Regions from separate parts of the Allobosea sp. RAF48 genome, predicted to be linked through region 2. Evidence: predicted binding sites of a transcription regulator. Region 2 holds the regulator's gene; each other region holds the start of a gene.
The links. The regulator PhoB, encoded in region 2, activates phosphate uptake and scavenging genes when phosphate is short. The targets are predictions, from matches to a motif close to TGTCATNNANCTGTCAT.
Positions count from the first base shown of each region.

Region 1: a site for PhoB is predicted at 6,037-6,053, ahead of phnC (phosphonate ABC transporter ATP-binding protein). Genes of this name have one in related genera too.
Region 3: a site for PhoB is predicted at 7,027-7,043, ahead of AB4Z10_RS10010 (HAD-IIA family hydrolase). Genes of this name have one in related genera too.

Region 1 is NZ_JBFRDZ010000012.1:203,198-213,628, forward strand. It holds gene AB4Z10_RS20940 (carbon-phosphorus lyase complex subunit) at 1-262, opposite strand, end outside; gene phnH (phosphonate C-P lyase system protein PhnH) at 262-864, opposite strand; gene phnG (phosphonate C-P lyase system protein PhnG) at 864-1,295, opposite strand; gene phnF (phosphonate metabolism transcriptional regulator PhnF) at 1,384-2,127, shown strand; gene phnE (phosphonate ABC transporter, permease protein PhnE) at 2,242-3,096, opposite strand; gene phnE (phosphonate ABC transporter, permease protein PhnE) at 3,093-3,974, opposite strand; gene phnD (phosphonate ABC transporter substrate-binding protein) at 4,125-5,039, opposite strand; gene phnC (phosphonate ABC transporter ATP-binding protein) at 5,117-5,935, opposite strand; gene AB4Z10_RS20980 (TetR/AcrR family transcriptional regulator) at 6,092-6,784, opposite strand; gene AB4Z10_RS20985 (efflux RND transporter periplasmic adaptor subunit) at 6,937-8,016, shown strand; gene AB4Z10_RS20990 (efflux RND transporter permease subunit) at 8,016-10,431, shown strand, end outside.
Region 2 is NZ_JBFRDZ010000015.1:161,115-171,545, reverse strand. It holds gene pstC (phosphate ABC transporter permease subunit PstC) at 1-915, shown strand, start outside; gene pstA (phosphate ABC transporter permease PstA) at 928-1,812, shown strand; gene pstB (phosphate ABC transporter ATP-binding protein PstB) at 1,852-2,658, shown strand; gene phoU (phosphate signaling complex protein PhoU) at 2,742-3,461, shown strand; gene phoB (phosphate regulon transcriptional regulator PhoB) at 3,478-4,176, shown strand; gene AB4Z10_RS24405 (hypothetical protein) at 4,275-4,454, shown strand; gene AB4Z10_RS24400 (DUF3175 domain-containing protein) at 4,709-4,993, opposite strand; gene AB4Z10_RS24395 (SpoIIAA family protein) at 5,010-5,396, opposite strand; gene AB4Z10_RS24390 (LysR family transcriptional regulator) at 5,451-6,374, opposite strand; gene argH (argininosuccinate lyase) at 6,469-7,884, shown strand; gene AB4Z10_RS24380 (amino acid ABC transporter permease) at 7,881-8,774, shown strand; gene AB4Z10_RS24375 (amino acid ABC transporter ATP-binding protein) at 8,771-9,565, shown strand; gene AB4Z10_RS24370 (ABC transporter substrate-binding protein) at 9,601-10,431, shown strand.
Region 3 is NZ_JBFRDZ010000004.1:242,735-253,165, reverse strand. It holds gene AB4Z10_RS10040 (OmpA family protein) at 1-27, opposite strand, end outside; gene AB4Z10_RS10035 (caspase family protein) at 78-1,532, opposite strand; gene AB4Z10_RS10030 (DUF4399 domain-containing protein) at 1,791-2,963, shown strand; gene AB4Z10_RS10025 (DUF4399 domain-containing protein) at 2,960-3,415, shown strand; gene AB4Z10_RS10020 (SUMF1/EgtB/PvdO family nonheme iron enzyme) at 3,468-5,189, shown strand; gene AB4Z10_RS10015 (MurR/RpiR family transcriptional regulator) at 5,272-6,195, opposite strand; gene AB4Z10_RS10010 (HAD-IIA family hydrolase) at 6,192-6,950, opposite strand; gene AB4Z10_RS10005 (ABC transporter permease) at 7,122-8,045, shown strand; gene AB4Z10_RS10000 (ABC transporter permease) at 8,051-8,953, shown strand; gene AB4Z10_RS09995 (ABC transporter substrate-binding protein) at 8,999-10,431, shown strand, end outside.

The sequences.
Region 1 (10,431 bases), on a different contig from region 2:
AGCGCGGCAGCGTCGTGCGATAGGCGCGCATCAGGAAGGCGGCCTCGATCACGTCGCCCTGCGACTGCTTCAGCGCGAGAGCAGCGAGGTCCTGATCGTAGAGCGAACCTTCGTTCATGACGCGGGCGCAGGCCAGCGCTTGCTGCTCGCGGATCTGGGCGACGCTGATTTCCGGCACGGCCGGGTCGCCGCGGCGGGCTTCGGCGACGAGATCATGCGTGGCGAGGATGGCGGCCTCGCCGCCTTTGACGGCAACATACATCAGCGAACCTCCTCGATTTGCGTCGAGCGCGGCAGGCCGATCAGGCCCTCGCCATGCGCGAGCAGGACATCGACGCCGAGCGGGTAGAGCGCGCCGTTCTCGCGCAGCTCTTCTACGAAGCCGGGGCGCAGGCCCTGCGGCGCGATATCGCGCGAGCCGAGGATGCCGGGGCCGGCGAGCGTGATGGCGGGGCCGCCTTCCAGCGCCGCGACCTGCACGATCACGGTGGTCGAGCGATCCGGGAACTGGTCGGTGCCGAGATTGAAGGCGGAGAGGCTGGGCTCGCCCGCCGCGCCGTCGATCACGGCGAAGGCGGCTTTCGCGGGATCGTCGACCAGCGCCACGCCGCAATGGAAACGCAGCCAGGCGCCGGCCGCGCCGTTGCGCAGGGCTTCCGACAGCCAGACCGGCGTCTCGTAGTCGGCGAGCGCCAGCAGCGCTGTGGCCGTCGCGGTCGCCAGGCCTTCCGGCGGCGTGATCTCGGCCGCCACGCGCTGCAGCGTGCCAGGCTCGGAGAGGGCGGCGAGCAGTGCACGGAAGGCGGCCTGTGACTGGAAGACCGGTTCGGAGAAGCCGGGTGCGATCATGCCCTGTGCCGACATCACGAGCCCCGCACCAGCGTGAAGAAGTCGACCTTGGTCGCCGCGGCCTTCCGCGAGGCGAGGTCGCGGGCCGATGCCTGCTGCGCGGCGAGCGTGGCGACGTCCCGATGCAGATCGCTGCCCTCGGCCTCGTCCTGGAGGCGGGCGTCGAGCAGGGCGGCGAGCCTTGCCTTCCGGCCGTCGCGACCGAGTGCATAGGAGAAGCCCATCCGTCCATTGTACAGGCGCACGACGCAGCGCGTCACGGTCGCCTCGCCCAGGTTGAAACGGCGCCCGGCGCCGCCGGCGCGGCCCTCGACCATCACGGTGCCGGTTTCCGGCGCCTTCAGCACGTCATGGTTGGGTGGATCGCCGAGCAGGCTTTCGATCTCGGCGCGGGAGGCGCGCGCCAGCGTCGCCATCCAGCTTTGTCTCGGGGTCTTCTGGCTCATCGGCGCGGGCTCGCTGGTCAGTTCCGAATGTCTAGACTATGCTAGGGGAGTTGATGACAAAGGTCTATACTTTTCGGATGAAATTTTGATGACGGACGCAGCACTCGCGGAAAAGGATGGCGGTACGGCCTGGCGACGCATCGCCGACGAACTGGCGGAGGCGATCACGCGTGGCGAGTACAAGCTCGGCGATACGCTGCCGGCCTCGGTCGCGCTGGCCGAGCGCTATGGCGTGCATCGCCACACGGTGCGGCAGGCGTTCCGCCATCTCGCCGAGCAGGGGCTGGTGACGGTTTCGCGCGGCCGCGGCACGCAGGTGACGGCGCCGCGCCTGCCCTATCCGATCGGCCGGCGCGTCAGCATGCGCACCAATATGGGCAGGCTCGGCATCACCGGCACCAGCCGCATGCTCTCGGCCGAGGTGGTCGTCGGCGAGACAGCGGCTTGCACTGCGCTCAAGCTGAAGACCGGGACGCCGCTCTGGTGCGTGCGCGGCGTGAGCCTTGCCGACGGCGTGCCGATGGGCACGGGCACGCATTGGCTCTCGGTCGAGCGCTTTCCCGATTTCGACAAGGCTTATCGCGCGGCGGCCGGTTCGATCACGGCTGCCTTCAAGATCTATGGCATCACGGATTATGTCCGCCTGTCGACGCGCCTGACGGCGCGGCTCGCCGATGAGCGCGAGGCGGAATTGCTCGAGATCGCGCCCGAGGCTGCCGTGATGATCTCGACGGCGGTCGATGCGCTGCCGGACCTGACGCCGGTGCATCTCGTCGCGAGCGTCTTCGCCGCCGAGCGCGTGGAAATGGTGATCGAGCCGTTCGGGGATTGAAGGGCTCCGTCATGCTCGGGCTTGACCCGAGCATCTCAGGACGATTGGGCGCCTCTTCCGGCGAGAGATTCTCGGGTCTTCGCTTCGCTGCGCCCGAGAAGGACGGCAGGGGTTTCACCTCGCCCGCTTGCCGATGATGGCGAAGCGCAGCTTGCTTGACAGGAAGTCGATGGCCGAGACTGCGGCCAGGACCAGCAGGATCAGGAAGGAAACCTGCTGCCATTCCAGCGTCCGGATCGTCTCGGCGAGATAGAGGCCGATGCCGCCGGCGCCGACGATGCCGATGATCGTCGAGGATCGGGTGTTCGACTCGATGAAATAGAGCACCTGGCTCGCGATCACCGGCAGCACCTGCGGCAGCAGGCCGAAGCGGATCTCATGCGCCTTCCCGCCGCCGACGGAGGCGACGCCCTCGACCGCCTTGCGGTCGGCCGCCTCGATCGCCTCCGAATAGAGCTTGCCGAACGCGCCGAGATCGCTGGTCATGATCGCGAGCATGCCCGCGAAGGGGCCGAGGCCCACGACGTTCACCCAGATCAGCGCCCAGATCAGGGCATCGACGCCGCGCACCGTGTCGAGCGAGCGCCGCGCAAGGAAGTGCACCACGCGGTTGGCGACGACGTTGCGGGCCGCGAGGAAGCCGAAGGGCAAAGCGAGCGTCGCCGCCAGAACGGTGCCGAGAAAGGCGATGGCGATCGTCTCGAACAGCGCCTGCACGAAGATCAGCGCGCGGGTCCAGGAACCGGGATTGGGCGGCAGCATCAGGGCGACGAAGGAGCCGAGATTGCCGAGCCCGGCGAGTATCTTCCAGAGCGAGGTCTCGAGCGTCGTCAGCCCGTAGAGGAAGAGGCCGAGCAGGGCGACGATGGTGCCGATCGTGGCGAGCTTCGTCTTGAGCGAGCCGCGGATCGCAGCCTGGTGGCGGGTGAGGATATCGGCGCGCTCGGCCGTGGTGAAGGCGAGGCTCATCGGCCATGCTCCAGGCTGAGGAGGGCGTGGCGCAGCCGCTCGGTGCCGTAGTCGATCAGCATCACCGTGACGATGATGAGCAGCAGGATGGCGCTGACGTCGGTGAAGTAGAATTTGCGGATGGCCTCGATCAGGTCCTGGCCGATGCCGCCGGCGCCGACGAAGCCCATGATCGAGGCGCCGCGGACATTGATCTCGAAGCGCAGCAGCGCATAGCTGGCGAAGTTCGAGAGCACCTGCGGCACGACGGCGAAGCGCACGATCTGCCACCAGCTGCCGCCGCCGGCGGTGACGCCGTCGACCGGCTTCAGGTCGATATTCTCGACCACCTCGGAGAAGAGCTTGCCGAGCGCGCCCATGGTGTGGATGGCGATGGCGAGCACGCCGGGCAGCGGGCCGAGCCCGAAGGCGATGACGAAGATCAGCGCGAAGACGATCTCGGGAACGGTGCGGCAGAATTCGAGATAGCGGCGGACCGCGAAGCGCAGCCAGGCGGACCGGCCGAGATTGGCAGCCGCGGCGAAGCAGAACAGGAAGGCGCCGACGGCGCCAAGCACGGTGCCGACATAGGCGATCAGGATGGTCTGCCAGAGCAGCTTCAGCCAGCCCTTCAGACCCCAGTACCACTCGGCGAGGTCGGCGCCGAGGCTGGAGAGGCGCAGCGTCGGCAGCGTCTCGAAGATGTATTTCGGGAAGCGGTGGATGTTCTCGGCGAACTTGGCGAGATCGACTTCCGAGCCCCGCGCTGCGAGCAGGACGCAGACGATGAACACGGCGGCGCCGATCAAGGCCTGCCGGCGCTTGGCCACGGCCGCCTGCCGATAGGTCTCGGCATGGGCCCGGATGGCCGGGTCGTTGCGGTCGATCGCGAGGGTCATGAGCGTCCGTTACCGGAGAGGGCGCCAAGTCGCGCCGCAACCGTCATGCTCGCCCTTGTGGCGAGCATCCACGTCTTGAAAGCTGCAAAAGGCAGGGAAGACGTGGATGGTCGGGACAAGCCCGACCATGACGGCGCGCGTGCGTGCTGTTTACGACGACTTCTTCTTCCGCAGGTCGTCGACGAACTTGTTGAGCTCGATGATCGGGTCGTAGGCCTTGTTGTCGACGGCGACGAGCGGGCCCTGCTTGCCTTCATAGATCTTGTCGAAGGCGGCCTTGTCCTTGGTGGCGAGGTTCAGCACCGCGTCGCGGATCTTCGCCTTGAGGTCATCAGGCAGGTCCGTGAGGTAGGCCATCGGCGAGTTCACGATCTGCTCGGACTTGTAGATGATCCGGAAGTCGTCGGCCTTGACCATGTTCTTGCGGGCCATGCGCTGCAGGTTGGATTCCTGCTCGTCGTTCCACCAGTTGGCGGCGATGTCGACGGTGCCCTGCTGCAGCGCGATGACCGCGTTCTCGTGGCTGCCGGTGTAGACGACCTTGGAGAAGAAGGTTTCCGGCTCGATCTTCATCTGGTTGAGGACGAAGCGCGGCACGTTGTTGCCAGAGGTGGAGTTCGGATCGACGAGGCCGAGATTCTTGCCCTTGAGGTCCTCGACCTTCTGGTAGGGCGAGTCCTTCTTCACGTAGAAGACCGAATGATAGCCCTTGGTGCCGTCGAGATTGGTCTCGATCGCGAAGGCGTCGACCTTGGCGCCGGTCATGCGGGCGCGGGCGAAGGAAGCCGGGCCGTACATGCCGATATGGATGTTGCCGGCGCGCTGGCCCTCGATGATCGCGGCGTAGTCATTGGCGATGCGCAGCGTCACCTTGGTGCCGAGTTCCTTCGCGAGGTAGTTCACGAAGGGGGTGTAGCGCTCGACGACGCCCGAAGCATTCTCTGCCGGGATGATCGCGAAGACGAGCTCCGGATACTTCGCCTTCCAGTCCTGGGCGAAGGCCGGGGCAGCGGCGGCCGCGAGGCCGGCGGCAGCGAGCTTGAGGGTATGGCGACGGGTCAGCATTGGGTCTGCTCCTGGTTGCTGTCGGGCTGGTCTTCTCGCAGCGGCGGCCTCCGGCCGCGCCGGCGATCCTTCGCTTGTCAGGCGATCTTCTGGCGCGCGCGCTTCGCTTCGGAGGCGGCGATGGCGTCGAGCGCATCCAGCGCCTCGGCGCCGGCATCCTTGGCCTCGATGCCGTAGAGTTCGGCCGCGACCTCGCGGGTCAGCGCCTGCGGCACGTCGTCGAACACCACCTTGCCGGCCGACATGCCGATCAGCCGGTCGCAATACTTCGCAGCGATGTCGAGGTCGTGCAGGTTGCACATCACGGTGATGCCGTCCTCGCGATTGATGCGGAACAGCGCGTCCATGACGACCTGGGTGTTGCGCGGGTCGAGCGAGGCAATCGGCTCGTCAGCGAGGATGATGCGCGGCTCCTGGACGAGCGCGCGGGCGATGGCGACGCGCTGCTGCTGGCCGCCGGACAGGGTCTCGGCGCGCTGTGCCAACAGATGCCCCATATCGAGACGCTCGAGCGCCGCAATGGCGCGGATCTTGTCGTCTTCCGAGAAGCTCTTGACCAGGGTCAGGGCGGCGGAGCGGTGGTTCAGGCGCCCGAGCAGCACATTGGTCAGCACGTCCAAGCGGCCGACGAGGTTGAACTGCTGGAAGATCATCGCCGTGTCACGGCGCCAGCGCCGCAGCGAGGCCCCCTTCAGCGCCGTGACCTCCTGCTCCTCGCAGGCGATCCGGCCGGAGGTTGGCTCGGCCAGCCGATTCAGCATGCGCAGCAGGGTTGATTTGCCGGCTCCGGACCTGCCGATCACGCCAACCATCTCTCCCTTCGGGATCGACAGCGAGACATTGTCGACAGCGTTCTTGTCGCCAAAGCGCTTGGTCAGACCTTCGATACGCAGCATGTGGTGGGTTCTCGCGCACGATGCGGGCATGAGCGCAGCCCCGTCCGGCCCAAGCCGGGGGGGCAACGCGTCTCCATGGCGACGAGAGCTAGCGGCCGCTGATGACAGCGGCGTGACAGTGGCCGAAAGCGCGGTTGGGCGGCCCCGAAGGCCTTGTCAGAGCGAGTTCAGCAGCGCATCGACGCAGGCGCGCACATAGGCTTTCCGTTGGGCGGCCGGCATCGGCTTGACCCCGAGAAGGCCGCGCAATTGATGCAGGCCGCGCAGCATGCCGACGAACTGCTCGGCGAGGAGATCAGCTTCGGCGAGGCCGAGCGGGCGGGCGACGCCGTCGCCGACGCGTGACCGTTCGATGAGCAGCGTCACGATCGCGGCGCTCATTCTCTTGGCGCCAGCCTCATAGGCGACGCGGCCGAGCTCGGGAAAGCGCGGCGAGGCGCTGACCACCAGCCGGTGCAGATCGAGGGAGGCCGGGCGCAGCATGAGCTTGAGCATGTCCTCGCCCAGGCGCACCAGGGCGCTGCGCAGATCGGCGGCGGGCGACGCCTGCTCGAGCGGCAGAGTCAACGTTTCCGTGAGGCCGRCACAAATCGCCTTGAACAGCGCTTCCTTATCGGCGAAATGGCTGTAGATCGTCTGTTTCGAAACACCGGCCCGATGGGCGATCTGGTCGAGGCTCGCGCGTTCGAACCCCTCCGCGAGGAAGGTTTCGGCGGCAGCGCGGGTGATGGCGTCGTGCTTGTCGGGGCGCGCGCGTTCGGCGGAAGGGGATTTGGCCGGGTTCGTTTCGGTCTGGTTGGAGTCGAGCAGGCGGGTCTTGGTGCCGTTTCGCCGGAGGGGTTTCGGCACGGGTCTTGCCTCGGCGTCTGCCGGTTCGTTGAGAGAGGTCGCCCGGTGACGGCGGAGAGGGGTATCAGCCATGCTCCCCCGCGCAGGTGGCCTCTTATCAAACTAGACTGTCCAGTCTAAGATAGTCGCGCGGTATCGGAGCGTCCAGTCTTATGAAGCGGTTTGTTCTCCTCGTCGTGGTCGCGGCGCTCGCCGGCGGCGGCTCTTACGCCTACCGCAACCAGCGTGCCGGCACGCAGCAGGCCCAGGCCAGCGCCGTTTCCGGGCCGCGCGCCGTGCCGGTGGAGGTGGCTTCCGTCGAGACGATGACCGTCAACGAGGAGGTCGAGGCTCTCGGCACGCTCGCCGCGGATGAATCCGTGATCATCGCTTCCGAAATCGCCGGCCGCGTCGTCGCTCTCGGCTTCAAGGAGGGCGAGCGGGTCAAGGCCGGTCAGGATCTGGTTAAGCTCGATACCGCCATCCTCGATGCCGAGCTGAAGCAGGCGCTGGCCGATCTCGGGCTGGCGCGCGACACCAACGAGCGGCTGAGGGCGCTGGTGCAGCGCGGCTCGGGCACGCAGGTCGCGCTCGACGAGTCGACGGCGCGGCTCGCCTCCAGCGAGGCGCGCGTCCAGCTTGCCAAGGCCAAGCTCGCGCAATCGACCATCGTCGCGCCGTTCAGCGGCGTCGTCGGCCTGCGCTCGGTCGGCATCGGCGATTATGTCTCCGTCGGCAAGCCGCTGATCGTGCTGACCAGCATCGACCCGATCAAGGTCGATTTCCGGGTGCCGGAGATTTATCTGAGCCGCGTCAAGGTCGGCCAGCCCGTCCAGGTGCGCGTCGATGCCGTTCCGGACCGGACTTTCACGGGCCAGATCTTCGCGATCGACCCGGTCGTCGACGTCAACGGCCGCGCGATCCGCCTGCGCGCCAACGTTCCGAACGGCGACCTCGCCCTGAAGCCCGGCCTTTTCGCCCGGCTGTCGATCACGGTCGACCAGCGCGAGAACGCCATGATCATCCCCGAGATGGCGGTGGTCCCGGACGGTGTCGGCAAGATGATCTACGTGGCGGAGAACGGCAAGGCGCGCCGCGTCGCGGTCGAGCTCGGCAAGCGGCTGCCCGGCAAGGTCGAGGTGGTCAGCGGGCTGAAGCCCGGCATGCAGATCATCACCGCCGGTCAGATGCGGCTGCGTGACGGCAGCACCATCTCCATCAAGGAAAAGCCTGTCCAGACGAGCCAGCTCTGATGAGCCTCTTCGAACTCTTCGTCCGCAGGCCCGTCCTCTCGACGGTGCTGAGCCTGCTGGTGATGCTGATCGGCATCGTCTGCTATGGCCGCCTGACCGTCCGCGAGTATCCGAATATCGACGAGCCGATCGTCTCGGTGCAGACGATCTATCGCGGTGCCTCGGCCGAGATCATCGAGACCCAGGTCACGCAGATCCTGGAGAACTCGATCGCCGGCATCGAGGGCATCGAGATCATCTCCTCGGCCAGCCGCCAGGAACGCAGCCAGATCTCGGTGCGCTTCCGGCCGGACATCGACCCCGATGTCGCCGCGTCGGACGTGCGCGACCGCGTCAGCCGTGTGCGCGGGCGCATGCCGGAAGAGATCGACGAACCGATCATCGCCAAGGTCGAGGCGGATTCGCAGCCGGTCCTCTATCTGTCTCTGACCAGCACGCGGCATAGCCCGCTCGAGCTGACCGACTTTGCCGATCGCTTCATCGCCGAGCGCGTCCAGAACATCACGGGCGTCGCCGAGGTCCGCATCCTCGGCCAGCGGCAATATGCGATGCGCATCTGGCTCGATCGCTCGCGCCTCTCGGCCTATGACGTGACCGTCCAGCAGATCGAGGCGGCGGTTCGCGCCCAGAACATCGAGATTCCGTCGGGCCGGATCGAGAGCAGCGACCGCGAGTTCACCGTGCTGTCGCAGACCGGCTTGGTCACGCCGGAGCAGTTCCGCGAGATCGTGGTGAAGGATGCCGCCGGCTTCCCGATCAAGCTGAAGGATCTCGCGCGCGTCGAGCTCGGCGCGCTCGAGGAGCGCAACGCGGCCTGGTTCAAGGGCTCGCCCTCGGTGACGGTCGGCATCGTCAAGCAGGCGACCGCGAACCCGCTCGACGTCTCGTCCGGCGTGCGCGCCGCCCTGCCGGGGATCATCGAGGATCTGCCCGACGGCATGTCGATCGCGGTCTCCTACGACAGCTCGATCTTCATCGACCGCTCGATCAAGGCGGTGTTCCAGACGATCATCGAGGCGATCGTCCTCGTCGTCCTCATTATCTTCGTCTTCCTGCGCTCGCTCAGGGCGACGCTGATTCCGCTGGTGACGATCCCCGTCTCGCTGATCGGCTCCTTCGCGCTGATGTATGCGTTCGGCTTCACCGTCAACACGCTGACGCTGCTCTCGATGGTGCTCGCCATCGGCCTCGTCGTCGACGACGCCATCGTGGTGCTGGAGAACGTCCACCGCCATATCGAGGACGGCCTGGAGCCGACCAAGGCGGCGATCCGCGGCATCAACGAGATCGCCTTCGCGGTGGTGGCGATGACGCTGACGCTGGTGGCGGTCTATGCGCCGATGGCGTTCTCGACCGGCCGCACCGGCAAGCTCTTCATCGAGTTCGCGCTCACGCTCGCCGGCGCGGTCTTGGTCTCGGGCTTCGTCGCGCTGACGCTGACGCCGATGATGTGCGCCAAGCTCCTGCGCCACCACGACAAGCATAGCTGGCTGTACAACGTGCTGGAGCGTGGCTTCCAGGGGCTGTCGCGGGGCTACAAGGCTTCGCTGCGCGCCGCCCTGACGGTGCGCCCGCTCATCGTCCTGCTCGCGGTCGGCGTCGCCGGCGGCGGCTATTACTTCTTCACGCATCTGCGCGCGGAGCTGGCGCCGGTCGAGGATCGCGGCACGATCAACGTGATCGGCGTCGCGCCGGAAGGGGCGACCATGTCCTTCACGGCGAGCTACGCCCGGCGGGTCGAGGAGTATTTCAGCAAGCTCCAGGAGGTGGATACCTATCTCGTCATCGTCGGCTTCCCCGACGTGACCCGTGCCATCGCCATTGCCCGGCTCAAGCCCTGGGAGGAGCGCGAGCGCAAGCAGCAGGATCTCGTCGCCGACATTACCCGCGAGCTCGGACAGATCCCCGGCATCCGCCTCTTCGCCAACAACCCGCCCTCGCTCGGCCAGGGCAACGCCAACAGCAAGCCGGTGGAGTTCGTGCTGCGCTCTTCGGAGAGCTATGCGCAGCTCAAGAGCTATGTCGATCAGCTGATGCGGGAGGTCGCCGACTCTCCGGCGCTCTCGAACGTCGAGACGAACCTGATTCTCGACAAGCCGCAGATCCGGGTCACGATCGACCGGCAGCGCGCTGCCGACCTCGGCGTCGGCGTCGATGTCATCGGCCGCACCATGGAGACGCTGCTCGGAGGGCGCCAGGTCACGCGCTTCAACATGAACAGCAAGCAGTACGACGTGATGCTGCAGGTCGCCGGTTCGGAGCGCAACACGCCGCAGGCGCTGCAATCGATCTATCTGATGGGCCGCAGCGGCGCCGTGGTGCAGCTGTCGAGCCTGGTCAGGATCGAGGAGACCGTCGCGCCCAAGGAGCTGGTCCGCTTCAACCAGCTGCGCTCGGCCACGATCACGGCGCTGC
Region 2 (10,431 bases):
CCGAAGGCGGGCTTCGACCTCTTCTTCCGCAATGCCAGCTTCGCGGCGGCGCTGCTCGTGCTGGTGCTGCTCGCCGGCATCATGATCTCGATGATCATCGGCGGCTGGCCGGCCTTCCGCGAGTTCGGCCTCGGTTTCATCACCTCCAGCGTCTGGGATACGCAGAACGAGCAGTACGGCGCCTGGCCGGCCATCGTCGGCACGCTTTCGACGGCGTTGATCGCGCTGGCGATCGGCGTGCCGCTTTCGCTCGGCATCGCGATCTACCTGACCCAACTGGCGCCGGGCTGGTTCAAGAAACCGGTCGCCACCGCGATCGAGCTGCTCGCCGCCGTGCCCTCGATCATTTACGGCATGTGGGGCCTGTTCGTCTTCGTGCCGCTCTTCGCGGCCTATGTGCAGATCCCGCTCTCAAACATCGTCGAGGGCATGCCGGTCGTCGGCACCATCCTCTATTCACGCTCGCCCTCGGGCCTCGGCATCTTCACCGCCGGCCTGATCCTGGCCTTCATGATCGTGCCGTTCATCGCATCGATCACCCGCGACATGCTGGAGCAGATCCCCTCGGTGCTGCGCGAGAGCGCCTACGGCATCGGGGCGACGACCTGGGAGGTCGTGCGCCACGTGCTGGTGCCGCAGGCCGGCGTCTCGATCATCGGCGCGATCATGCTCGGCCTCGGCCGCGCGCTCGGCGAAACGATGGCCGTCACCTTCGTCGTCGGCAACGCCAACCGCCTGTCGGCCTCGATCCTCGATCCCGGCTCGACCATCGCCTCGCGCATCGCCAACGAATTCAACGAGGCGATGGGCCTGCAGCTCAACGCGCTGATCGCGCTGGGCTGCATCCTGTTCTTCGTCACCTTCGTCGTCCTCGTCATCGCGCGGCTGCTGGTCGCCCGCGTCAAGCGCTACTGAGGTCTTTCGTTCATGACCATGACGACCACGCCCCGCGAGCTGCCGCACACCCCCTGGGGGCGCGTGCGCCAGTCCCGCCGCACCGCCGACCGGCTGATGAAGATCATCGCGACCGGCTTCACCTTCTGCGCCATCTTCGTGCTGTTCTGGATCCTCGGCATGCTGCTGGTGAAGGGTATCGGCGGCCTCTCGCTCGCCACCTTCACCGCGGTCACCCCCGGCCCGGGCACGGAAGGCGGCGGCCTCGCCAACGCCATCGTCGGCTCCTTCGTGCTGACCTTCCTCGGCATTGCCATCGCAACCCCGATCGGGGTTCTCGCGGGCACCTGGCTCGCCGAATACGGCAGGGGTTCCAAGCTCGCGCACCTGATCCGCTTCATCAACGACATCCTGCTCTCGGCGCCGTCGATCCTGATCGGCCTGTTCGTCTACGTCATCCTGGTCGAGCCCTTCCGCGGCTATTCCGGCTGGGCCGGCGGCGTCGCGCTCGGCATCATCGCGATCCCGGTCATCGTGCGCACCACCGAGGACATGCTGAACCTCGTCCCCGGCCCGCTGCGCGAGGCGGGGGCCGCGCTGGGCGCGCCGCCTTCGGTCGTCATCACCTCCGTGACCTGGCGTGCGGCGAAGGCCGGCATGATGACGGGCATCCTGCTGGCGCTCGCCCGCATCGCCGGCGAGACGGCGCCGCTGCTCTTCACGGCTCTGAACAACAATTTCTGGTTCTCGCCCTCGCTCGCCGGCGGCGTCTCGAACCTGCCCGTCACGATCTATCAGTTCGCCTCCGCTCCCTACGAGAACTGGCAGCAGCTCGCCTGGGCGGGATCGCTGATCATCACGGTCTCGATCCTGCTGCTTTCGCTCATTGCCCGCCGCGTCGTCGCTGGCGGCAAATAAGACTTGAATCCAACCCGGTCGCGCCCGACCTTGAGGACCATGTCGATGCTTTCGACCCTTGAACTCTCCCCGCAGACGCTCGATGCCGAGGCGCCCGTCCGGATCGCGGTGAAGAACCTCGATTTCTACTACGGCGAGCACAGGGCGCTGAAGAACATCAATCTCGATTTCCGCGACCGGCACGTCACCGCGCTGATCGGCCCGTCCGGCTGCGGCAAGTCGACCCTGCTGCGCATCTTCAACCGCATCTACTCGCTCTATCCCGAGCAGAAGGCCACCGGCGAGATCCTGCTCGACGGCCGCAACATCATCTCCAACGACGTCGACGTGAACGAGCTGCGCTCGCGCGTCGGCATGGTCTTCCAGAAGCCGACGCCCTTCCCGATGTCGATCTACGATAACGTCGCCTTCGGCATCCGCCTCTACGAGAAGCCGCCGAAGTCCGAGCTCGATGACCGTGTCGAGGGCGCGCTGCGCCGTGCCGCGCTGTGGGACGAGGTCAAGGACAAGCTGAAGAGTTCCGGCATGGGTCTCTCCGGCGGCCAGCAGCAGCGCCTGTGCATCGCCCGCACCATCGCGCAGAAGCCGGAAGTGATCCTGTTCGACGAGCCGACCTCCGCGCTCGACCCAATCTCGACCGGCAAGATCGAGGACCTGCTGGAACAGCTGAAGAGCGACTTCACGATCGCGATCGTGACGCACAACATGCAGCAAGCTGCACGCATCTCGCAGTACACCGCCTTCATGTATCTGGGCGAGGTCATCGAGTTCGCGCCGACCAACACCATCTTCATGAACCCGGCCAAGAAGCAGACGCAGGACTACGTCACCGGCCGGTTCGGCTGAGCCGCGGCAGAGTTCTTTGTTTGTCGCATTTTCTTCGCGCGAACCGGTCCGATTTCGCTTGAAAATGCTTTGAGGATAACGCCATGACCGACCACATCGTCCGCTCCTACGACACCGATCTCGAAGGCATCCGCCGCAGTCTTGCCGAAATGGGCGGCATGGCCGAGCGCATGCTGGGCGACTCCACCGTGGCGCTGGTGCGCCGCGACACCGGCCTCGCCCAGAAGATCATCACCGCCGACCAGCGCCTCGACAACCTGCAGCGGGACGTCGAAGAGAAGGCGGTGCTGACCATCGCCCGGCGCCAGCCGCTCGCGAACGACCTGCGCGAACTGATCTCGGCGATCCGCATCGCGGCCGACATCGAACGCGTCGGCGATCTCGCCAAGAACATCGCCAAGCGCGCCGTCGCCATCGCCGGCCAGTTCCAGCCGCCGCACCGCGCCGTGGTCGGGCTCGAGCACATCAGCCGCCTGGTGCAGGCGCAACTCAAGGACGTGCTCGACGCCTACGCCGCAGGCAACGAGCAGAAGGCGCTCGAGGTCTGGCGCCGCGACGACGAGATCGACGCGCTCTACACCTCGCTGTTCCGCGAACTCCTGACCTACATGATGGAGGATCCGCGCAACATCACCTTCTGCACGCATCTCCTGTTCTGCGCGAAGAACATCGAGCGCATCGGCGACCACACCACCAACATCGCCGAGACGATCCATTACCTCATCACCGGCGACTCGCTCGACGTGAACCGGCCGAAGCTCGACACGACCAATATCGAAGTCGAGGCGGTCACGGGCAGCTGAGGCGAGGCAAGGAATCATGGCCGCACGCATCCTGATCGTCGAGGACGAGGAGCCGCTGACCCTGCTGCTGCGCTACAATCTCGAAGCCGAGGGCTTCGAGGTGGACAGCGTGGCGCGCGGGGACGATGCGGAGCTTCATCTGCGCGACCACACCCCCGATCTCGTGCTGCTCGACTGGATGCTGCCGGGCCTCTCGGGGATCGAGCTTTGCCGCCGGCTGCGGTCGCGACGCGACACCGAGCGCGTGCCGATCATCATGCTGACCGCGCGTGGCGAGGAGACCGAGCGCGTGCGCGGGCTCGCGACCGGCGCCGACGACTATGTGGTGAAGCCCTTTTCGTTGCCGGAGCTGATCGCGCGCATCCAGGCGCTGCTGCGCCGCGCCAAGCCGGGCCATGTCGCGGGACTGCTTGCCGCCGGCGACCTCGAACTCGACCGCACCACACGGCGCGTCCGCCGCGCCGGCAGCGAGCTGCATCTCGGCCCGACCGAGTTCAGGCTGCTGGAGTTCCTGATGCAGGCGCCCGGCCGCGTCTATTCGCGCGCCCAACTGCTCGACGCCGTCTGGGGCCGCGACGTCTATATCGACGAGCGCACCGTCGACGTCCATGTCGGCCGGCTGCGCAAGGCGATCACGCCCGCCAATACCAAGGACCCGCTGCGCACCGTGCGCGGCGCCGGCTACGCCTTCGACGAGACTTTTGCGCGCAGCTGAGCGGCGCTCCAGCTCTCCTCTTCATCGCGACTGGCGATGAACCTTGCCTGCTCGCTCGCGTTGACCCCGAAGGTCAGCGCGAGCCAGAGGAGGTCGCCATGAGCAAGATGCGCCCATCCCGCCGGCCAGTCGAAGCGACAAGGGCCCGGGCGAGCCGGATCATGCCGGGCACGATATGCGCAGCGCTAGGAGGTGGCGAGCGCCGCCCGAGCCAGCATGACCAGCAGGGCAACACCCGCATCAACACGAGCCATCAGGGTCTCCAGCAGGATCGTTGAGGAGGCTGCCCCATGCTGGCCTCGACGAAGGCGCCGCGAAGCATCCGGCACGGCGGCCGGGCTCGTCCCATGAGAATGCGGAGAAGCCGGCGGACATCCGCAAGCCGCCTGCCGACGACGAAACCCGGCAGGTTCGCGTTTTCGGGCGGTGGTGGCGAGCGCGACAGCCATCGCTCGCATGATCCGGCCCGCAAGGGTGGCGGCCCCGCGAGAAGCCCCCTACAGGACGATCCCTGAAGGGGCCGGCAGGAGCCTCAGCCCTCTCGGTAGAAGAGGCGGCGCAAGCTGTGCTTGGCCGCTTCCAGCGTCCTGCGCCGCTCGGCCGGCAGGTTCCGGCCGGCGCGGTTGATGTAGAAAGTCAGCATCGACATCGCCGAGCGATAGGGGCTCGACTTGCGGAGCCGGCTGTGTTCAGCCGACCGCTTCAGCGAACGTGCGATCCGTCGCGGATCGCCCTGCTTGAACACCGCCTTCTCAAGATCGAGCGCGTTGCTCCGGGTGGTGATATCGGCCGACCACCTGCGTTTGTGGGCAGTCATGGCGTCCTCCTGTCGGTCAGGCGTTTGGCCCGCCCTCGATGTCACCGGCCCAGGTCAGTGCGGTCTCGTACTCCTCCGGCTTGAAGGTGCGGACGGTCACGAAGGGGATCGCTGGGTTGAGCAGGTCGACGAAGGCGGCAAGCCAGCCCCTGTCGGTGATCACCGCCTCGCGCGGGAAGCGCTGCAGCTCCCAGAGCTTGCCGAGGCTGTAGCGCGCATCCTTCCAGGCGGCAGCCAGGGTCATATCGGTGAAATCGGTGAGGTCGGCGAGGATGCCGACCTTCTCGTGTCGCGCGAGCTTCGCCTCGATATCGGCCATGATCCCATCGAGATCGTCACTGGTCAGCGTCTGCGACAGGCGGTAGGCGCCGACATGGTCCGGGGCAGGCAGAATGGTGAACATGGCTCCTCCTTGCTCCAGACAACGCGGGGCAAGAGCGGAAGTTTCGCCCGATGATCAGGCCGCTGCGGGCGCACGGGTGGCGGCGTCGAACCGGGCCGCTTCGGCGCGCAGCCAGCCGACGAATTCATCGAGGCCGGGGCGTTGCGGCTGGCCAACCGGGAGGGTGAGCCAACAGCCCGTCGCACTGGTGAAGCCGAGGCCGAGCGGGTTGATAAGCGCGCCGGAAGCCAGCTCGTCGGCGACATAGCAGCGCGGCATCAGAGCGACGCCCAGCCCGGCGACGGCGGCGCTGGTGATCACGGAATAGTAGCCGTAACGCACGGTGTGCTCGGGCACCGCGCCGCGCAGGTCGTGGGCCTCGGTGAACTCGGCCCAGAAGGTCGGCATCTGGTAGTGCTGCAGCAGCGTCATCTTCTGGATATCGGCGGCACGACGAAAGCCGCCCATGCGCTCGACCAGGCTCGGCGCGGCGACGAGGGCAACGTCGCGGCCGAAGAGGTAATGCGCCTCCTTGCCGGGCCAGGGCGGGACGCCATGGGCAATGTCGAGATCGGGCTCCTCGGTCTCGCTCTCGCTGACATAGTTGGTGAACTGGACGTCGACGCCGGGATGCGCCGCAGCGAAGGCCGGAAAGCGCGACATCAGCCAGCGCTCGCCGACGATGGCGACCATGTGCAGGCGGATCGGCCGGGCAATGGCGCTGCGCTCGGCGAGGCGCCGGGCGCCCCGCTCCATCTGCTCCAGCGCGGCTTCGGCATAGGGCAGATAGATCGCGCCGGCCTCGGTGAGCTTGAGGCCGAGCGGGCTGCGGTCGAACAGCACGGCACCGAGATGGTGTTCCAGCGACAGGATCTGCTTGGAGACGGCACTCTGCGTCAGGTTGACGACCAGGGCGGCGCGGGCGGTCGAGCCCAGCCTTGCAACCGTGGTGAAAGCTCGCAAAGCGGTCGATGACGGAGGAGGCCGGCCGGCGGCCATGGGGTATTCCTTTTTGGACTATCGCTGCGGAGATCGTTTCGTTTGCCGGGCTTTCGGTCAAGAGGCCATTCTTCCCTAACGGGAGGACAAGCTCATGAACCAGACGACGCGCCTGTGGGGTGGACGCTTCCGCAAGCCGCCCGATCCGCGGCTGATGAAGCTGTCGAGCGCGGCCGGTGAGCACGCGAGGCTGGTGCCGCAGGATGTTGCGGGCGGCAAGGCGCATGCGGCCGAACTCGGACGCGCCGGGCTGCTGACGGCGCAGGAGCTCCAGACCATCCTGACCGCGCTCGACGCGATCGCGCGGGACACGGTCGAGGGGCGGATCACGCCCGGCCCGCAGGACGAGGATGTCCATACCTTCATCGAGCGCATCCTGACCGAGCGGATCGGCTCGACGGGCGCCAAGCTCCGGGCAGGGCGCTCGCGCAACGACCAGGCCGCGAACAATCTCAAGCTCTATCTGCGCGCGAAGTCGCGCTCGCTCGCGGCGATGCTGGCGGAACTCCTGACCGCGATCGCCGATCAGGCCGAGCTGCATGCGGCCTCGGTCAGCCCCGGCTTCACCCATCTCCAGAGCGCCCAGCCGGTCACCTTCGGCCATTGGCTGATGGCGCATGGCCAGGTGCTGATGCGCGACGCCTCGCGCCTGACCGACTGGGAAAAGCGCTCCGGCCAGTCCCCGCTCGGGGCGGCGGCGCTTGCAGGCTCGGCGATCACGCTCAATCCCGAGCTCAGCGCCAAGGCACTCGGCTATGACGAGCCGTTCGAGAACTCGGTCGACGCGGTCGGCGCGCGCGACCATGTCGCGGAATTCCTGTTCGTCGCGGCGATGCTGACGACCAACCTGTCGCGGCTCGCCGAGGAGGTGACGCTGTGGGCTTCCAGGCAATTCGCCTGGGTGACGCTGGACGATGCCTTCGCCACCGGCTCCTCGATCATGCCGCAGAAGAAGAACCCGGACATCGCGGAAATCTCGCGCGGCCGGGCGGCGCGGCTGACCGGCGACCTCGTCGCCATGCTCGGCGCATTGAAGGGGCTGCCGCTTTCCTATAACCGCGACCTCGCCGAGGACAAGCGCGCCGCCTTCGACGCAGTCGACGTGCTGGAAGAGGTGCTGCCGGCCTTCGCCGGGCTGATCGCCAGCATGAGCGCCGACGCCGAGACGATGCGCGCCCAGGCCGGTTCCGGCTTTGCGCTGGCGACCGAGGTGGCAGATCATCTCGCCCGCAACGGCGTGCCTTTCGCCGAGGCGCATGAGATCACGGGGGCGCTGGTGCGCTATTGCGAGGAACTGGGCCGGGAGCTTGAATCGCTCGACGCCGTCGATCTCAGGGCGGTCGATCCGCGGCTCGATGCCGGGGTCCTCGACCATCTGACGCTCGATGCCGCGGTCGCTGCGCGCAGCGGCCATGGCGGCACGGCGCCCGACCGCGTGCGCGAACAGATCGACCGCTTCCGCGGCAAGCTCGCCGCCCTCGAAACCTGGAGCCGGGAGACGGGCCAATGAGCGTCGCCACTTCGCCGATCAGCAGCCGGGATCTCGCCCAGGTCTCGCATCTGAGAATCGTGCCGCGGCGCTTCTATGGGCGCTGGGTCGCGGCCGCGGCGATCGTCGCCATCCTCGTCTGGCTGGTCATGGCCTTTGTCGAGGGCGACATCGCCTGGCCGGTGGTCCGGCAGTTCTTCACCGCGCCGGCGATCATCGCGGGCCTCGGCAACACGCTGATCATGACGGTCTGCGCGATGACGCTCGGCGTCGTGCTCGGCGTGATCTTCGCCATCATGTACATGTCGCCGAACCCGGTGCTGCGCGGCGTGGCGCTGTTCTACATCTGGTTCTTCCGCGGCACGCCGCTGCTGCTGCAGCTCCTGATCTGGTTCAACCTGGCGCTGGTCTTCCCGACCATCGGCATCCCCGGCCTGTTCTCCTGGCGCACGATCGACATCATCGGGCCGTTCATGGCGACGCTGCTCGGGCTCGGCATGAACCAGGGCGCCTACACTGCCGAGGTGGTGCGCGGCGGTATCCTCTCCGTCGACCAGGGCCAGACCGAGGCCGCCAAGGCGATCGGCATGACGCGGCTGACGACGCTGCGCCGGATCGTGCTGCCGCAGGCGATGCGTGTCATCATCCCGCCGGTCGGCAACGAGGTGATCAGCATGGTCAAGCTGACCTCGGTGGCGAGCGTGATCCAGTACGCCGAGATCCTGCGCAACGCGCAGACGATCTACTACGCCAATGCCCGCGTCATCGAGCTGCTGATCGTCGCTGCCGGCTGGTATCTGCTCGTGGTGACGCTGCTGCAGATCGGCCAGTATTTCCTCGAACGCCACTTCTCCAAGGGGCGGGTCGGGCGGCGCGCCAAGCGCACCGCGGTTCAGGAGGAGCCCGCATGAACGCGGTGGCGAACACGGCCGTGGCCGATAGTGCGATCGTTGCAATCGCGAACGTCAGCAAGTTCTTCGGCGACCTGAAGGCGCTGAACGATGTCTCGCTCTCGATCGAGCCCGGCATGGTCCAGTGCATCATCGGGCCGTCGGGCTCGGGCAAGTCGACGCTGCTGCGCTGCATCAACCAGCTCGAGAAGATCGACCAGGGCGCGATCCGCGTCGATGGCGAGCTGATCGGCTATCGCCGCGTGGGCAATGAGCTGCATGAGCTGACCGATCCGGAGATCGCGCGCCAGCGCCTCGTCACCGGCATGGTCTTCCAGCGCTTCAACCTGTTCAACCACATGACGGCGCTGCAGAACATCATCGAGGGGCCGCTCACCGTCCTGAAGCGTCCGCGCAAGGAGATCGTCGCCGAAGCGACGGCACTGCTGGAGCGCGTCGGTCTTGCCGACAAGCGCGACGCCTATCCGAGCGAGCTCTCAGGCGGGCAGCAGCAGCGCATCGCCATTGCCCGCGCCCTGGCGATGAAGCCGAAGCTGATGCTGTTCGACGAGCCGACCTCGGCGCTTGACCCCGAACTCGTCGGCGAGGTGCTCAACGTGATGCGCGATCTGGCGGCCTCCGGCATGACCATGATCGTGGTCACGCATGAGCTCGGCTTCGCCCGCGAGGTGGCCAACGACGTCGTCTTCATGGACAAGGGCGAGATCGTCGAGCAGGGTCCGCCGCAGACCGTTCTCGTTGCGCCGAAACAGGCGCGCACGCGCGACTTCATCGCCGCCGTCCTGAAGTGACGATGGCGCAAACAGTTCACAACCGGGAGAGAACCATGCTTCGTTTGACCATCGCCGCGGCCTTGCTCGCCGGCACAGCGCTTGCCGCGCAGGCCCAGGCCCTGCCGGACCGCGTCAAGACCGCCGGCAAGATCGTGATCGCGACCCAGCCGAACTATCCACCGATCGCCTACAAGGACGTCGCGACCAACCAGCTCGCCGGCTTCGACATCGAGCTGGGCGAGGCCATCGCCAAGGAGCTCGGCGTCAAGGTCGAGTGGCAGGAGACCGCCTTCGCCCAGATGCTGCCCTCGCTGCAGACCGGCCGCGTCGATGCGGTGATGGCCGGCATGAGCGACCTGCCGGCGCGGCGCGAGAGCGCCGATTTCGTCGACTACATGGATTCCGGCGCGCAGTTCTACACGGTCACGGCCTTCGCCGACACGATCAAGACCCCGGAAGACCTCTGCGGCAAGAGCGTCGGCGCCAGCCGCGCGACCAACTGGCCGCGCCAGATCGGCGAATGGAGCGAGGCGAATTGCGTCGCCAAGGGCAAGCCGGCGATCAACGTGGTCGGCACCGAAGGCTCGGTCGACGCCCGCACCCAGCTCAAGACGCAGCGCCTGCAGGGCGGCGTCCAGGGCAGCGAGACGATGAGCCACTTCCAGAAGCTGGAGCCGAACACCTACATCCCGCTCGGCAAGCCCTTCACCCATTCGCTCGCCGGCATCCCCTTCGCCAAGACGGCGGAAGGCACGCAGCTGCGCGACGCCGTCAAGGGCGCGCTCGACCGGCTGCAGGCGAACGGCACCTATGACGCGCTGATCCAGAAGTACGGCCTCGCCAACAGCGCGATCAAGCCGATCACCCTGAACAAGGGCGAGTGA
Region 3 (10,431 bases), on a different contig from region 2:
GCGGCCGAGGCGCGTGACGATCGACATGCTTCATTCCTCCCCGTGCCGGGCTCTCGCCTCACTCGATCCCATGCCGCTCAGCGGCATTGCTGAAGCTGCTCGCGCGCTGCCGGCGTCAGCTCGCCGAGCTGGGCCCGAAGCAGAAGCTCGCTGCAATTCGCCTTGGCCGGCGCCCCGGCAGCCGGAGCTTCGGCGCGGCGCTCGCCCGGGCGCGCCGCGCTGGCCGGCATGGCCTGAGGCTGCGTCGAGCGATCGGGCGGCGAGGGCGCCAAAGTGCCGAGCCGCGCCGCCAGCGCCTGCTCGACATTGCGGCGTTCCTCGGCCAAGCGCCGCTTCTCGGTTTCGAGCGCGGCCAATTCCTTCTCGCGCCGGGCCAGTTCGTCGGCGAGACGGGAGCGCTCGGCCGCGTCCCCGGTCGGTGGCTTGGGTTGGATAGGAGCCGGCTTCGCCCGCGTGCTATCCCCGGTCGCGGGCGGCGGCGGGACCGTATCGTCGCGCTCCTGCCGGGCAAGATCGGTCGCGGCCTGCTGACGTCCCTGTTCGGCCCGCTCGAGCCGCTCCAGTAGCGCGCGCTCGCGCTCTGCGAACTCGCGCACCAGCTTGTCGCGTTCGTTCGTCGCGAGCGAGCGGCGCTCGATCACGTCGAGCCGCGTGCGTGCATCGATGGCGAAGAAGCTCGCCGGATAGCGCTGGATGAAGTCCCGGAGCACGCCGGGCTCGTCGCTGGAGCGGATGCGCTGCCAGACATCCGCGTCGGTCTCCTCGCGGTTGAGGTAGAAGTCGCCGAGCAGCGACAGCGAGAGCTCGGGGGTCTGCCGGCCGGAAGTGGCGTCGTAGACGCTCTTCTGGACGCGGCGGAACAGGGTCGCCACTTCCAACCCCGGCTGGTCGATCTCGCGCACCAGCGCCGCCGTGAACGGGCTGTTGCGGCCAGCACCGTCCGCTGCGACGTCGTTGGCCTGCGTCGCATAGGCGATGACCATGCCCTGCGCCCGCGCCACGGGAGCGAGGCCGGAGCCGACAGAGAATCCGCGTGTCGCCTGCCTTTTGGCGAGCTGGTTGACGAAGGGGTTGTTGCGACAGGCGTCCAGCACCATGATCTTGACGCCTTTGGCGAAGTTCAGGGCCGTGACGACGTCGTTCAGCCGCGTCGTCTCGTACTGGACGCCGACCTCGTCCTCGATCTTGGCCTCGACCGGCACGAGATAGTTCTCGCCGTTGAACTGGAAGCCGTGGCCGGCGAAATAGAACATGGCGGAATCGGCGTCCTGCGCCAGCCGTGCGAAGCGGGTCAGCGCCGCATCCATGCCGCGCTTGTCGAGATCGACACCGTCGATCACCTCGAAGCCGACCTTGCGCAGCGCCGCGGCCATGTCGCGGGCGTCGTTGACCGTATTCGGCAGGGCCGGCGCGTTGCGATAGCTGGAATTGCCGATGACGAGCGCAACGCGGCGCTCTGGAGCCGGCGCCGCCATGGCCAGGCCCGTCAGCATGAGCATGATCAGCCCGCAGAGTCTGGCGATGAGGATCATGGTCCCCTTCCTCGGGGGGAGGCTACCGCAGGACTTGGCCGGACTCCAGAACAAAGCCTCTCCAGCTGCGTCAGTGCCAGGTGTTCCGCTTGAAGGAGGGCAGCAGCGCTGGTAGCGTGCCTGTATCCGTCTCGTGGATGGGGGACGTCGATGCCATCGAGGGCGCTTCGCCTCATACCCGCCCTGGTACCGGCGGCTCTGGCATGCGCCATCGCCATCGCGCTTCCGATCGGGGAGGCTGCGGCCCAGGCGCGCGCGATGCAGCGCAGCCCGGCCCCGGCTACCGCCAAGCTCAGCTTCGTTGGCCTCGCCAACAATGACCGCGTTCCCGGCAAGTTCACCGTCCGCTTTGCGATCACTGGCATGGAGATCGCGCCCGCCGGGCAGGCCAGGCGCTATGCCGGGCACCATCACCTCCTGATCGACACCGAGCTGCCGCCGCTCGACCAGCCGATCCCGAGCGATTTCAACCACATCCACTTCGGCGGCGGGCAGACCGAGGCCGAGATCGCGCTGACGCCCGGCCGGCACACGCTCCAGCTTCTCTTCGCCGACCATAACCATGTGCCGCATGATCCGCCGGTCGTCTCGGAGCGGATCACCGTCGAGGTCGCGGCCGATCCGGCCGAGAAGCCGCGCTCCGCCGCAGCTCCCGGCGCCCGGGTCTTCTTCATCGACCTCAAGGACGGCGCCACGATTCCGACCCGCGCGAAGATCCGCTTCGGCATCGAGGGCATCGCCATCACACCCGCCGGCACGATGAGCCCCAATGGCGGCCATCACCACCTGCTGGTCGACACGGAGGTCCCAGCGCTCGACCGCGAGATCCCCAGTGATTTCAACCATCTGCATTTCGGGCGCGGCCAGACCGAGGTCGAACTCTCGCTCCCGCCCGGCGAGCACACGCTGCAGCTCCTCTTGGGCGATCACGAACATGTCCCGCATGACCCTCCGGTGATGTCCGAGCGGATCCGGGTGCGCGTCGTCGATACCGCGCAGGCCGGCCCTGCGGCGCCCGCTGCCCCCGCGGCGGGAGCGGGGCGCCCGCGCACAGCTTCGCCCAATGACGCCGCCGTCTACTTCATCTATCCGAAGGATGGCGAGACGATCTTCCCGAACTCGACGATCCGCTTCGGCTTACGCAACATGGGTGTCGCACCGGCCGGCGTCGCCAAGCCGAACACCGGGCACCATCACCTGCTGGTCGATGTGGCGACGCCGGCGCTCGACGAGCCGATCCCGTCCGACCTCAACCACATCCATCTCGGCGGTGGCCAGACGGAGCGGCGCATCACCTTGCCGCCCGGCAAGCACACGCTGCAGCTCCTGCTCGCGGACGAGAACCACGTGCCGCACGATCCGCCGGTCATGTCGGAGCGCATCACGGTCATGGTGATGCCGGGCGGCCGCAAACCGGTGAGGCGTCGATGAGCGTTTTGCGCCTTAGCGTCGCTGTCCTCCTGGCGGTCTGGTCTTGTGCGACGGCTGGTCCCTTCTGGCCGACTGATGCGCTGGCGCAGGCCGCGAAGCGGCAGAAGGCGCCGCCCGGCGCGCAGGTCTATTTCCATTATCCCCTCGACGGGTTGCGCGTGCCGGAGCGCTTCACCGTCCGGATCGGGCTGCACAACATGGGGGTCGCACCGGCCGGCGTCGACCACGCGGCGACCGGCCATCATCATCTGCTGATCGACACCGATCCCGGCCCGCCCGACCAGCCGATTCCGTCCGATTACAACAATATCCATCTTGGCAACGGTCAAACGGAGGTTGTCGTCACCTTGCCGAAAGGGCCTCATACGCTGCAATTATTGGTCGGGGACCATAACCATACGCCGCATGATCCGCCCGTGATGTCGAAGAAGATCACGATCTATGTGCGCTGAGACTGCGGCGGCCCGCGCCCCGAGACGCCGCCGATGACGAATGGTCGCTAGCATGGACTGGTTGCGCTCCTTCCTCCTCGCCGTCCCGCTCGTTGCGCTCGCGGCAATGCCTGCACTGCCGCAGGAGGCGGCGCCGCCCGCCCGGGTTGCGCTGGTGATCGCCAACGGCGCCTACCCCGACGCGGCCGTCGCACAGGCGCCGACACAGGGGCGCGCGGTTGCCGCGGCTCTGCGCGAAGGTGGCTTCGAGGTGATCGCGGTGGAAAATGGCGACCGTGCCGAGATGCGGCAGGCTATTGCCGAGTTTGCCGGCAAGCTGCGCCCCAGCGCCTTGGCGGTGGTCTTCTATTCCGGCCACGCCGTGCAACAGCGCGACCGCGACTTCCTCGTGCCGATCTCGCCCAACCCGGTGCAGGACGCGGTCGATCTCGACGAGGTGATCGACCCGCTGATCATTGCCAGGCCATCCAGTGCCCTCGTGCTGATCGATGCCAGCCGGGACAATCCCTGGCAGACGCGGGGGAGGGGCTTGCGCGCGACCGAGCCGCTCGAGACCGTTGCCGTGATGTTCACGGCCTCGCCGGGAAAGACGGTCGCGGATTCCGGGCCGCGCGGCAATCCCGTGGTCGAGGAATGGCTGAAGGCGATCCGCACGCCCGGTCTCGACATGGCGGCCGCAATCGTCCGTGTGCGCGATGCGGTGGCGCGGGCGAGCCGGCGCAGCCAGCAAATCTGGCTCTCATCCGAGCCGCCGAAGGGGCTCGTTGTGAAGCCTGTCGGCCAGCCCGTTGCGGTCGCGCAGGCGAACCGCGCCGTCATCCTGCCACCGAGCGGCCCCGACGCCTCGCCGGACGCCTTCGAACTCGCCTTCTGGGAATCGATCCGCAACAGCCAGAATGCCAGCGAATACCGCGCCTATCTCGACGCCTATCCGAATGGCCGTTTCTCGGCGCTGGCGCGCACCCGCGAGCAGCTCTACCGCGGCAAGCCCGGGGCGGCTGCGGCTGCAGCCTCGGCCACTCCGCTTCCGGTCACTGCAACGCCCGCTGCAGCAGCGTCCAAGACGGCTCCGATCCGCGATTGCAGCGACTGCCCCGAGCTGGTGGCGATACCGCCCGGCTCCTTCCAAATGGGCTCTAACGATCTTTACGAGTTCGAGAAGCCCGTTCACCCCGTTGCGGTGCGCAGCTTCTATCTCGGTATGCGGGAGGTGAGCCTCGAGGAATGGGATCGCTGCGTGAACGAGGGCGGCTGCAACTATCGGCCTGACGATCGCGGGCTCGGGCGCGGAAAGCGCCCCGTCACGGATATTCATTGGAACGACGCCAACGCCTATCTCGCCTGGCTCTCGGCCAAGACGGGGAAGCGCTATCGGCTGCCCAGCGAGAGCGAATGGGAGTATGCCGCGCGTGCCGGCACGACAACGACCTATCCCTGGGGCCAAACCGTGGAGAAGGACCGCGCGAACTGCCTGGGCTGCAACGATCAGCCGCGCCGCAGCGCCGTCGCTTCGGGCCAGTTTCCGCCCAACGCCTTCGGCCTCTACGACATGGCTGGCAACGCGGCCGAATGGGTCGCGGATTGCTGGAGCGAGAATTATCGCAGCGCCCCGCGCGACGGCAGCGCCTATGTGGTGCCCGGCTGCCGCGAGCGCGTGCTGCGCGGCGGCTCCTTCAACAACGACCCGCGCTATCTGCGCTCGGCCGCCCGTTTCAAATACGAAGCCGATGTGCGCTTCTACACCAACGGTTTCCGCGTTGCGCGCGAGCCCTGACGACCGCGTGCATTCAGAGAACGGCCGCCATGCCATCGCGGCATCCGCGACGCGAGTGAGAGCAAGGCCCCGGCCCGGACGACTAGAACCGCTTCGTCGAGAGCACGTCGAAGGTCTTGCCGATCGTCGCGACGGCCTTGTCGTAATCGGCCAGCGAAAGACAGGCGATCAGGGCGTCGATGACGGCGAGCTGGGCGATGCGGCTCGTCATCGCCTCCGTGCGGAACTGGGTCTCGCGCGCCATGGTGTTGAGCACGATGTCGGCATAGGCGAGCAGCGGCGATTTGCCGAAGTTGGTGATGCAGATCGTGGTTGCGCCGGCTTCTCGCGCAAGCCTGGTCGCGGTGACAGTCTCATGTGTCGATCCCGAATGCGAGATCGTGATCGTCACGACGTCCGGGCCGGTCAGCGAGGCACTGATCGCCTGGACGTGGGAATCCACCACGACCTTGGATTCGATACCGATGCGGAGGAGCCGGTAATTGGCGTCCTCCGCGATCGGGGCGGCGCTGCCGATGCCGTAGAGCTCGACCCGGCGCGCCCCACGGATCGCGGCGACCGCACGCTCCATTGCGCCGCGGTCGAGCACCTTCATGGTGTCGTGGAGCGCCTGCAGGTCGCTGCCGAAGATCTTCTCGATTACCGTCCCGGTGTCGTCGGCGCGCGCGAGATCCTCGTGGATGAATTGCACCGGCTGCACGAGATCGCGCGCCAGCGCGATCTTGACCTGCTGGAAGCCGCGCGCGCCGAGCTGGCGGCAGAGCGAGATCACGCTGCCCTCGCTCGCCTCCGCGCGTTCGGCCACTTCCGTCACCGACATGTGCACGACATCGGCCGCATGGCTGAGGAAGACGTCCGCAATGCGTGCGGCGGCCGGTGGCAGCGTCGCGCGCAGCGCCGTCAGCCGCTCGATCACGCCATCGAAGCCGTCATTGCCGCCATTGCGCGCCTTGTCGGGGCTTTCCGCCATGACGTCGGCATGCGGCTTTCGATGAGATGAGCTCATGCCGACAAGGCGATCATGTCTTGCTCGTGCGGGCAAGTCGTCTCGATATGGAGTTGCGGGAGCACCCCGTCTGTGACCTCGACATAGTGCAGGCCGAAGCGGCGCGCCCCTTCGCCATCGGTCCTGGGATTGTCTCCGAGCATCGCGACAGCCCGCTTGGGCAATCCGAGCAGGGCGAGGCCGGCGGCGAACAGGGTCGGCTCCGGCTTCCCGATGAGGCGGTAGCTCACGGGGCCGGTGCAGGCGAGCAGCGCGGCGAGCAACGCGCCGGTTTCCGGAACGACCGAGCCGTCGGCGCCCGGATGGACGAGGTCCGGATTGGCGACGACGAGCTCGGCCCCCATCCGCACGGCATTGGCCGCCAGCGCCAGCCGCGCGTGGCTGAACCACCGGTCGCGGCCGAGAAAGACGACATCCGGCTGCTCCCTGACCGGCACGAGGCCGCGCTGGCGCGCATGGCGCATCAGGCTGCGACTCGCCAGCATGAGCACGCGCGCTCCGGGACGGCGCGCGGCGATATCGTCGAGCGCGACCGCTCCCGCCAGCACGATACGGTCAGTCGGAATGTCGAGCCCCATCCGCCGCAGGCCACGCCTCAACTCTGCCGGCGTATGCTCGGCATCGTTCGAAACCACGACGAAACGGCCGGCGCAGGCGTCGAGGAAGGCGCTGGCGCCAGGCATCGCCCGGCCGCCGCACACCAATGTGCCGTCGAGATCGATCAGCCAGCCACGAATATCGTCCGCTGCGCGCACTGCAAACTCCGTCTCGGATCGCGGCAGGCATGAACTGAGATTGTCTCAGTGTCAAACAGTCGTCGACCTAAATTATATTCATGAGCCTGTCATGGAAGGCTGCCAGAAGGCTCGGGCTCCCGCCGCTTGAAGCGGCCGCGCAGCGCCCCGCAGCCCGTCCCAGAGGACGCCATGCTCGTATTCCTAGGCAGCCGTCTCCTGCGCATGACGATCACGCTCTGGGCGATCGTCACCGCCGTCTTTCTGGCGACGCGGCTGACCGGCAATCCGATCGACTTCCTGATGCCGGAAGGGCTCGACGCCGCCTCCCGCGCCGAGATGATCGCCTATTGGGGCCTCGACCGGCCCATCGCAGAACAATACCTGCTGTTCTGGAAGTCGCTGCTCTCGGGCGATTTCGGCCTCGGCCTGATGGAGCGCCGGCCGGTCGCGGTGATCTTCGGCGAGCGGCTCTGGCAGAGCGCCTCGCTCCTGGTCGCGACCCTGGCGCTGACCGTCGCGGTCGGCGTGCCGCTCGGTGTCCTCGCCGCGCTCTGGCGTGGGCAGCCGCGCGGCCAAGGTGTGCTCTTCATCGCCTTTCTCGGCTACGCGGTCCCGAATTTCGTCCTCGCCATCCTGCTGCTGCTCATCTTCTCCTACACGCTGCACTGGCTGCCGAGCGCCGGCTCCGCCACCCTGCTGCATTATGCGATGCCCACCGTGGCGCTGGCCGCCTATTTCGTCGCTGCGCTGACCCGCTACACCCGCAACGCCATGCTCGACGTCCTCTCCGAGGACTATATGCGCACGGCCCGCGCCAAGGGCCTCTCCGAGCCAGCCATCGTCCTGCGGCACGGGCTGCGCAATGCGCTGATCCCGGTGATCACCGTGCTTGGCCTGCAGATCACCACGCTGGTCTCGGGTGCCGTCGTGGTCGAGACCGTCTTCGCCTGGAACGGGGTGGGGGACCTGCTCGTCGGCGCGACGCTGCGCCGCGACTACCCGGTTTTGCAGTTCGGCGTCCTCGTCGTCGCGAGTGCGGTCATCCTCGTCAACGTCGCGATCGACCTCGCTTATGCGGCGTCGGATCCGCGCGTGCGCCTCGTCGGAGCCTGACCGCCATGGCCGAGATCGCTGACGCCAAGTTGATGCTTCCGCCCCGCAGGCTGCTGCGGATCAGGTTTGCCTGGGCAGGCAGGTTCGATACGCTGGTCGTAGCCGCCGCGCTGCTCGGGCTTCTCCTGGTCGCGCTCGCCTCGCTGGCGCCGCTGGTCTCGCCCTTCGAGCCCGACCAGCAGCGGCTTCTCGCACGCCTGAAGCCTCCGGTCGGCATCGCCGGCGCCAACCCGCTCCATTGGCTCGGCACCGACCAGCTCGGCCGCGATCTCCTCTCGCGCTGCCTCCATGGCTTGCGTCTGACTCTCTCACTCGCGCTCTTCGGGACCCTGCTCGGCCTCGCCATCGGTGCGGCGCTCGGGCTCGCGGCGGGGCTGCTGCGCGGCTGGGCCGATGCGCTGATCATGGGCCTGGTCGACATCATGATGTCGCTGCCCTTCACCCTCGTCGCGCTCTTCGTCGTGGCGCTCGCCGGGACCGATGTGACGGTGCTGATCTGCGTGCTCGGGATCGCCTACTGGGCCCATTTCGCTCGGCTGATCCGGGCCCAGGTGCTCAGCCTGCGGGAGATGCCTTTCGTCGAGGCCGCCCGAGCGGCCGGCGCCGGCCCCTGGCGCATCGCCACCGTCCACATGATCCCGAACCTGATCTCGCCGGTCGTGGTGATGGCGAGCCTCAACTTCTCGAACCTCATCCTGCTGGAATCGGCACTCTCCTTCCTCGGTCTCGGCGTCCAGCCGCCCACGGCGACGCTCGCCTCGATGGTCGGGCAGGGGCGCGACTACATGGCATCCGCCCCCTGGATCGTCGCCGTTCCGGCTGTCGTGATCGTGCTGGTCAGCCTCGTCGCCATGCTGCTCGGCGATGCGCTGCGAGACCGTCTCGATCCGCGCCTGCGCGGGCGCTGAACGCCCGCTCGCCATTCGTGCTGTTCATCCAAAGGAATTAGAAACATGTTCAAGATCTTGAAAATACTGACGATCGCTGCGCTGTCGGCGACCCCTCTCGTCAGTTTCGCCCAGGCGCAGGAGCTGAAGGTCGGTGTCCAGAACATGGCGCCCTGGCTCGATCCCGGCCGCGACTTCTCGAATGTCGGCTCGCAGTTCTACTTCAACGCCTTCGATCCGCTGATCGGCAAGGACGCCACCCGCGCCGAGAGCGTTTGGCAGCCGGGCATCGCCACGAGCTGGAAACAGGTCTCGCCGACCGTGTTCGAATTGAAGATCCGCCAGGGCGTGACCTTCCACAACGGCGACCCGATGACGGTCGAGGACGTGGTCTTCTCCTTCGACCGCATCATCAACTCGACCTTCGCGCCCTATACCGTGCGCAAGCGCGACACGCTGCCGAACATGGCCAAGGTCGAGGCCGTCGACGCCGAGACCGTGCGCATCACCGCGACCCGGCCCGAGCCGCTGTTCGAGACGCTGCTCAACGTGCAGCAGGGCATGATCGTGCCGAAGAAATACGTGATGGGCCTGACCGGCGATCCTAATGTCGCCGAAGCCTCCGATTTCGAGGCTTTCGCGCTGAAGCCGGTCGGCACAGGGCCCTACAAGATCACCGAATTCGTGCCGAACCAGCGCCTGGTCTACGAGCGCTATGACGGCTTCTGGGGCGAGAAGGCTCCCTTCCAGAAGGTCACGGTGACCCGCATTCCCGAGCTGTCCGGTCGCCTGACGGCGCTGAAGAACGCCGAGGTCGATCTGATCACCAATGTTCCCCCGGATCAGCTCGAGCCGATCGCCGCCGATCCGAAGCTCAAGGTCGAGGGCATGCAGACGCCGCTCTTCCACGTCGTCATCTTCAACACCCAGAATCCGAAGATGGCCAATCCGAAGCTGCGCCAGGCGCTCTCCTACGCCATCGACCGCAAGACGCTGAATGAGGCGCTCTGGTTCGGCAAGGCGAAGGTGCCGACGAGCCACAGCTTCGCGCAGTTCGGCCCGCTCTACATGCCCGAGCTCAACACCTTCGAATACGATCCGGCCAAGGCCAAGGCGCTGCTCAAGGAAGCCGGCTATGACGGCGCGCCGATCCGCTACGACATCCAGGCGGCCTACTACACCAACGGCCTCCTCGCCGCGCAGGCGATCCAGGAGATGTGGGGCGCCGTGGGCGTCAAGATGCAGCTCAACGTCACCGAGCAGTGGACGGGCTCCGATCCGACCATGATGGCCCGCGGCTGGTCGAACCCGATGTACTTCCCCGATCCCGCCGGCGCCTTTGGCATCATGTGGGCACCGACCGGAAACTCGGCCTCGGAAGGCCGCTTCAAGGCGGACGACGCCTATGTCGCGCTCTGGGACAAGTTCCGCTATTCGACCGACCTCACCGAGCGCAAGCAGGCCTATGCCGCGCTGATGCAGGCGATCAAGAACGACCC